2 regions of the Dietzia sp. UCD-THP genome follow, and region 1 is predicted to be linked to the other one. Evidence: predicted binding sites of a transcription regulator. Region 1 holds the regulator's gene; the other holds the start of a gene.
What was found. Region 1 encodes LexA, which represses DNA repair genes until DNA is damaged. Its sites were predicted from a motif close to CGAACANNTGTTCG; they were not measured.
Positions count from the first base shown of each region.

Region 2: H483_RS25920 (HNH endonuclease signature motif containing protein) is a predicted target of LexA. The motif match lies at 1,292-1,305, and genes of this name have one in related genera.

Region 1 covers NZ_KB714650.1:212,153-215,563, forward strand. Annotated here, with positions in the region: gene H483_RS29505 (hypothetical protein) at 1-304, opposite strand, end outside; gene nrdR (transcriptional regulator NrdR) at 385-843, opposite strand; gene H483_RS29515 (hypothetical protein) at 958-1,320, opposite strand; gene lexA (transcriptional repressor LexA) at 1,550-2,218, shown strand; gene hflX (GTPase HflX) at 2,317-3,411, opposite strand, start outside.
Region 2 covers NZ_AOSR01000053.1:76,003-79,413, reverse strand. Annotated here, with positions in the region: gene H483_RS25930 (PspA/IM30 family protein) at 1-412, shown strand, start outside; gene H483_RS25925 (SRPBCC domain-containing protein) at 548-1,063, shown strand; gene H483_RS25920 (HNH endonuclease signature motif containing protein) at 1,352-2,932, shown strand; gene H483_RS25915 (NYN domain-containing protein) at 2,966-3,411, opposite strand, start outside.

The DNA of each region.
Region 1 (3,411 bases):
CCAGACCGGCTCGACCGCGACCGCTGTTGCCTCGTCGCCCCAGAGCGCGGTTCCACCCGACCCGATCCAGCACACGGAGGGTGGAGGGGATACCGAACAACCGGGCGCGGGGGATCGTCCGCTGCGACGTCGTGGTCACCCATCTCGGAATCACCGCTTCGGGCACGGGGCCCATGACGCCCAGGATCCCGAAGACTCCGGCCGAGAACGCCCACGGGAATACCGGGTGGTGAGGCCCGATGACAAGCCAGGCGCTCACGACGAACAGCACCGACAGCACGGCGCTCGCAACCACGCGGAGCATGGTCTGAGAGTAGAACAGGGCCGCGAAATGGGGCTCAGCGCGGCGCACCCGCGCTCGTCGATACGGCGACGAATGCTCGATCACCGGTGGGCGGCGTGTCGCTCTCGAAGAGCGATGATCTCCCTCTCGAAGTCCGCGGCAGAACTGAACTGCTTGTACACGGAGGCGAAACGCAGATAGGCGACCTCGTCTAGGTCCTGGAGAGGTCCGAGGATGGCAAGCCCGATCTCATGAGCCGGGACCTCGGAAGCCCCGCCGGCCCGGACGGCGTCCTCGACCTGCTGAGCGAGCCGCCGGAGCGCGTCCTCGTCGACCGACCTGCCCTGGCACGCACGGCGGACGCCGCGGACCACTTTGTCGCGGCTGAAACGCTCCGTCACGCCGTTGCGTTTGAGGACGGTCAACAGCGGCGTCTCAAGGGTGGTGAACCGGTGACCGCAATCGGGGCACTCGCGTCGACGCCGTATCGCCTGCCCTTCGTCGACCGACCGCGAGTCGATCACCCGAGAGTCCTCGTGGTGACATATGGGGCAGTACATTCCAGCTTCGCCATTCGTCGACCTGGTCCGAACCTGTCCACCGGCCGGAGCCGACGGCGGTGCGAGGGCGACGGGCCGCCGTCCCGGGACCATTCTAGAAGGCGATGCCGTGGGTCACGCGTAGGCGGGCCCACCCACGAGGGCCAACGCCAACAACATCAGGATTCCGAAGACGATGCCCCCGACCACCAGTGCCCAGGTCGGCACGTCGTCCACCACCGGTGCGACCGATCGCGCCTCCACTCCGCACGCCCTGACCTGACCCGTGGACGCCGGCCGCACGCTCACCCGGCGACCGGGCGCCACCGACCGCGTGGGCACCTTCCGGCCACGGTCGAGGGTGCGGGTGACGGACGGGACCTCGGCGTGGACGCGGGTACCTGCCCTAGGCGGATCGAACCGGTCGTGCGCGGCCAGGCAGACCTCTGTCCACGGGATGGACGGACGCGATCGTTGCTGTATCTCCAGGACGGTCATGACAACTCCCCACTCGATACGATGTGCGAACCCTATTCGCACACGCGTGTGCCTCATTGTGCACATCTGTTCGAACTCGAACGTGACTAGAGTTGTATCACGCGGGTCCGACAGAGTCGACACTCGCGAGCACATTTTTCGAACACCTGTGTGGCGCACCCGCCCGGGGCGACGTAGGGTGTACACAGACAGAAGACGTCGAACACCCATTCGCTGAAGGGACCGCCGCATGCCCAAACCAGACTTCGAGGCCCTGACCACACGCCAGAAGAGCGTGCTGTTGCACATCCACGACACCGTCAAGGAGAGGGGGTATCCGCCGAGCATCCGGGAGATCGGTGATGCGGTCGGCCTACAGTCGACCTCCTCCGTGGCGCATCAGCTGCGGACCCTGGAGAAGAAGGGCTTCCTGACCCGCGACCCCCACAAGCCGCGGGCGGTCGACGTTCACGGTGTCCCTGGTCAGCGATCGCGGGGGCGACGTGCACCCGCGCAGGAGGACGTGCGGCCCGGCGGAGCCGTCGAACCGGTCTACGTCCCGGTCCTGGGGCGGATCGCGGCGGGCGGTCCGATCCTCGCCGAACAGGCTGTGGAGGAGGTCTTCCCCCTCCCCTCCGACCTGGTGGGATCCGGGGACCTGTTCATGCTCAGGGTTGTCGGCGAATCGATGATCGACGCCGCGATCTGTGACGGCGACTATGTAGTGGTCCGTCGGCAGAATGTCGCCGATAACGGCGAGATCGTGGCGGCGATGATCGACGGCGAGGCCACGGTCAAGACGTTCCGCAGGGATTCGACCGGGGTGTGGCTCCTACCCCACAACCCGTCGTTCCGCCCGATCCCCGGTGAGCACGCGACGATCCTCGGAAAGGTCGTGACCGTCTTCCGCAAGCTCTGAGCCTGTGCCGATGGTGCGTCGCCTGACCTCACCCGACCGAGGCGGGCGCCTCCATCACCACGAGAGCCGGGGCGGTTCCGACCCGCACGGCGCTCTGGTCAGGCGACCCCGTCACGCTGGTCGGCGACGCGATACTCGCCGAGTTCTCCCGCCACTGAGGCGGGAAGCCGAACCTCTATCCGGGTACCGTACGTCGTGTGATCCTCGGCGATCACGGCGCCCTCCGCGTGGACGCGGGCGACCACGTCGCCCCTCGTGAAGGGGATCTCGAGCGTGACCCGGGTGTCCCCCGAGGCGACCACCTCCATGATCCGCTCGAGGAGTTCATCGAAACCCTGGCCCGTCGCCGCCGACACGAACACCGCGTCCGGTAGCGCGTGGTGCAATTCCGTAAGGACGACGGGGTCGGCCGCATCGATCTTGTTGATCACCACCAGTTCGCGCGGTCTCTGGGCGTGCTGCTCCTCCACGACGTCGTTGATGACTGTCCGGACAGCCTCGATCTGGCGTAACGGGAAGGTGTCCGATCCGTCCACCACGTGCAGGAGGAGCTCGGAATCAACGACCTCTTCCAACGTCGACCGGAACGCCTCGACGAGCTGGGTAGGGAGGTGTCGGACGAATCCGACGGTGTCGGTGAAGACCACCACACGCCCATCGGGGAGCTCGGCGCGCCGAGTCGTCGGGTCCAGGGTCGCGAACAGCGCGTTCTGGACCAGTACTCCCGCGCCGGTCAGTCGGTTGAGCAGACTCGACTTGCCGGCGTTGGTGTACCCGGCGATGGCGATCGACGGAACCGGGGTGGCGCGTCGTCGGTGCCGCTTGGTGTCGCGGGCCTGCTTCATCCCCTTGATCTCCCGGCGGAGTCTGGCGGTGCGCTCCCTGATCCGACGGCGGTCGGTCTCGATCTTCGTCTCACCGGGACCACGGAGCCCGACGCCACCGTTGCTCCCCGCCCTGCCGCCGGCCTGCCGGGAGAGCGCCTCGCCCCAGCCGCGCAGCCGCGGGAGCATGTACTCCATCTGCGCGAGAGAGACCTGGGCCTTGCCCTCACGACTGGTCGCATGCTGGGCGAAGATGTCGAGGATCAAGGCGGTGCGGTCGATCACCTTGACGTTGACCACCTTCTCGAGGGCGATGAGCTGACCGGGTGTCAGTTCACCGTCGCAGATCACCGTGTCCGCGCCCGTCGC
Region 2 (3,411 bases), on a different contig from region 1:
ACCGACATTCGACGAGATCCGGGCCAAGATCGAGGGCCGCTACACCACGGCGCTGGGCAAGCAGGAACTCGCGGAGGCCACGGGTGCACCGTCCTCCGCGCAACTCGACGCCGCCGCGTTCACCCGCGAGTCGGAAGGGAAGAGCAAGCTCGAGCAGATCCGGGCGTCCATGGGCCTGAACAGCGGCGGGACCGCCGTCGAGGGAGCCGGGGCGGCCGGCGCGACGGACCGTCAGCTGACCGAGGGTGCAGGGGCCGACGGTTCCGCGGGCGCCACCGGCGCCACGGACGCCGCGACGCCCGGCGAACAGACGGAACCCTCGGGACCCACCCCGCAGGACGCGGGGACCCCGGAGCCGGGCCCCTCCGACCTCTCCGGCGGGCCGACCCTCCCCCGCGACACGAGGGACTGACCCGTTCGCGCTCGTCTTCGGCAGCGATGAGTCCGGGGCGATCTCTGCTGGTCCCACGCGGCCGTGCGCGATAATCTGGCGGTCGGCGTCGCGGTGAGCCCGTCCCCGGCGCCGGCCTGATCACCAGGAGACGCCATGCCCACCACACCCACGCCCTCCGGCCGTCTCTCCGAGTCGGGAGCGGTCGTGTTCTCCCGCCGCCTGCCCCGGTCCCGTGCGGAAGCGTGGGCCGCAGTGACGGACCCGACGCGCACCGCCCGGTGGATCGGGCCGTGGTCGGGCGACCCGGCGTCCGGCACCGTCCAGCTCACCATGACCGCCGAGGAGGGTGACCCCGTCGACGGGGTCGAGGTGGTCACCTGCGACGCGCCGGGGTTCCTGGTGGTGCGGACCGGACCGGGCGGGTGGTTGCTCACCGTGAGAATCGAGGGCGACGACGAGGGCAGCGGCAAGGGCAGCGTCGAGGCCGTCATCTCCCTGGAGCAGGACATCGCGGACCCCGAGTCCGCCGCGTCCATCGGTCCCGGGTGGGACTACTACCTGGATCGCCTGGTCGAAGCGGAGGCGGGACGGGATCCGGACGCCCTGCGCTTCGAACCCGACTACTACCCCGGCCTCGCGCAGTACTACCGGGACCTGGTGGGCGGCTGAGCGGCCCGCGCCGCCTCGCTGGGCGTCACACCTCGCTCCGCTCCATCCCATTTCTCCCACCCCCGTCTCTTCTCCCACCCCCGTCTCGACCCCACCTCCCTTGCCACCGCTGACGCCGCTGACGCCGCTGCCCCCGTAGCCCCGGCCGCTCTGACCGCCCCGGCCGCGATATGGGCATCTGTCGTGGTCAGAGCGCCGTGTCGTACCCCGTTGCTAGTGTTTCCCTATCGAACACACAAGCGATTACTTGGCTCCCGGGATTATCTGGTTGCAGGGAAGGGGAGGCGGATGTCGGCAGAACACGGTTCGGGGATCGCAGCGGCCGGGCTGGCCGCCCTCGATGCTCTCCGCGCCGAGAACCGCGCTGCCGCAGCCCGCCTGCAGGCCTGTCACGATCTCCTCGCATTGTGCGAGGAGGAGCAGTTCGCCCGCGATGTCGAGGCCGGCTACTACGACCCCGATGGGCCTCCGCGTCCGCGCGACCACGCCGTGCTGGACCCCTTCGACGTCGCCTGCGCGGAACTGGTCGCCACCTACGGCGTTCATCACCACCGTGCGTCGGCGATGCTCACACTGGCCCGGGACCTCGTCATGGGGTTCCCCGGGATCGTCGAGGCCATGAGGTCCGGCCTCCTGGACGAGCGCACGGCGGGAATGCTCGTCAGACAGATGCGGACGGTCGACCCCTCCGTGCTGGACGCCGTGCACCGGCTGGTCGTGGACTGGCTGCTGGGCTCCATCGAATCCGGCGAGCGGCCCGGCCGCTCCGCGATTCTGGCCAAGACCGACAGCATCATCGCGGCCTTCGACCCGGAGGGGGTCCTGGCCCGGTGTGCCGCCGCGGCGCGTGAGCGTCGGGTCAGCGTTCGTCGCGGGGTGGACGGCATGGCCGAGCTCCGTGCGCACCTCACCTCGATCGAGGCCACCGCGGTCCACGACGCGCTGGAGCACACCGCCGGGGAGCGGCTCGACCGCGAGAAGCAGGCCAGGATCGACGCCGTCCGCAACGGCACCGGGCCTGCGTACGATCCGCACGCCCGCTCACGCCAGCAACACCGGGCGGACGCCCTCGTCGACGCGATCCTCGGCACCGGCGACTGCGATGACACCGGCGACAGCGCCGACACCGGCGAGTGCGCTCCCGCCGGTGGCTCCGGTGACTCCGCGCGGGCTTCTGCGCCGCAGATCAGACCGATCATCACCATCCTGGCCCCTCGCGGTCCGGGCGATGAGCCGGAGGTGTACGTCCCGCGAGGCGGGCCCGCGTCGATCGACGCGCTGATCGCTCTGCTCGCCCGCAGCGTCGGAGCCCATATCTCCCTTCCCGATCCCGAAGCCGGGTCCGCGGACTCGATTGACGGTGCGCGCCGCTACCGGATCAGCGCCGAGCTGGCCCGCCGGATCCGGTTACGCGACGGCACCTGCCGCCACCCCGGATGTTCGGTCCCCGCCGAGGACTGCGACGTGGACCATGTCGTTCCCTTTGACCACTCCGACCCCGGCGGTGGCGGACAGACCGTCGAGGCCAATCTCATGTGCCTCTGCCGGCGGCACCACAGGTTCAAGACCTTTCACACCTGGTATTACCAACTCCTGCGGGACGGAACGCTGACCATCATCACGGAGAGTGGCCATACCATCACCACTCTCCCCGACGGCCCCCTGGCGAAATGGCGGGACCTGACCCGCAACGGGTCCGAGCCGCTTCCGGGGCCCGGTTCCGCGGAGCGACCATGGCTCCGGCCCCGGCCTCTCAGCACGCACTGGTACAGGCGCGCGTGCCGCATAGCTGCCCAGCGCCTCGAGAACACCGCCGCAGCGCGAAGCGGCGGGCTGGTGGGTGACGACCACGACCCCCCGCCCTTCTGACGCCACGGCGTGAACGCCCGCGGCCGGCCCGGGTCAGCGGTGCTTGAGCAGAACCGCGCGGATCCCCTCGTGGAATCCATCGCGCAGCCGAACCCGCTGCGCCTCGGTCAAGGTGAACTCGTTGAGCATCTGACACGCGAACTGCAGCAGCGGGCGGTCCACCGCGGGCGGGAGCACTCCCCCGGAGAGCAGGTGGGCCTGGTCGCGCTGCTCCTCGGTGGCGGCCTGTTCGTACCACCAGGTCGCGTACTGCTGACCCACGTCGAACGGTGTCTGCTCTCCGGACGAGGTCCACACCTCCTCCGACAGGGGAACGAACTTCGAGCGCAGCGGGCGGCGGTGGGGCGCCATCATCGACGGGCTCGGACGCGAGGACCCGTTGGACTGGGGGTCCGGCGTCGAGGCCTCCGCCTGGGACCGGTCCGGGGACGACGGTGGGGACTGGTCTTCCCCGGCCTCGGTTCCGGGTGCCGTGTCCT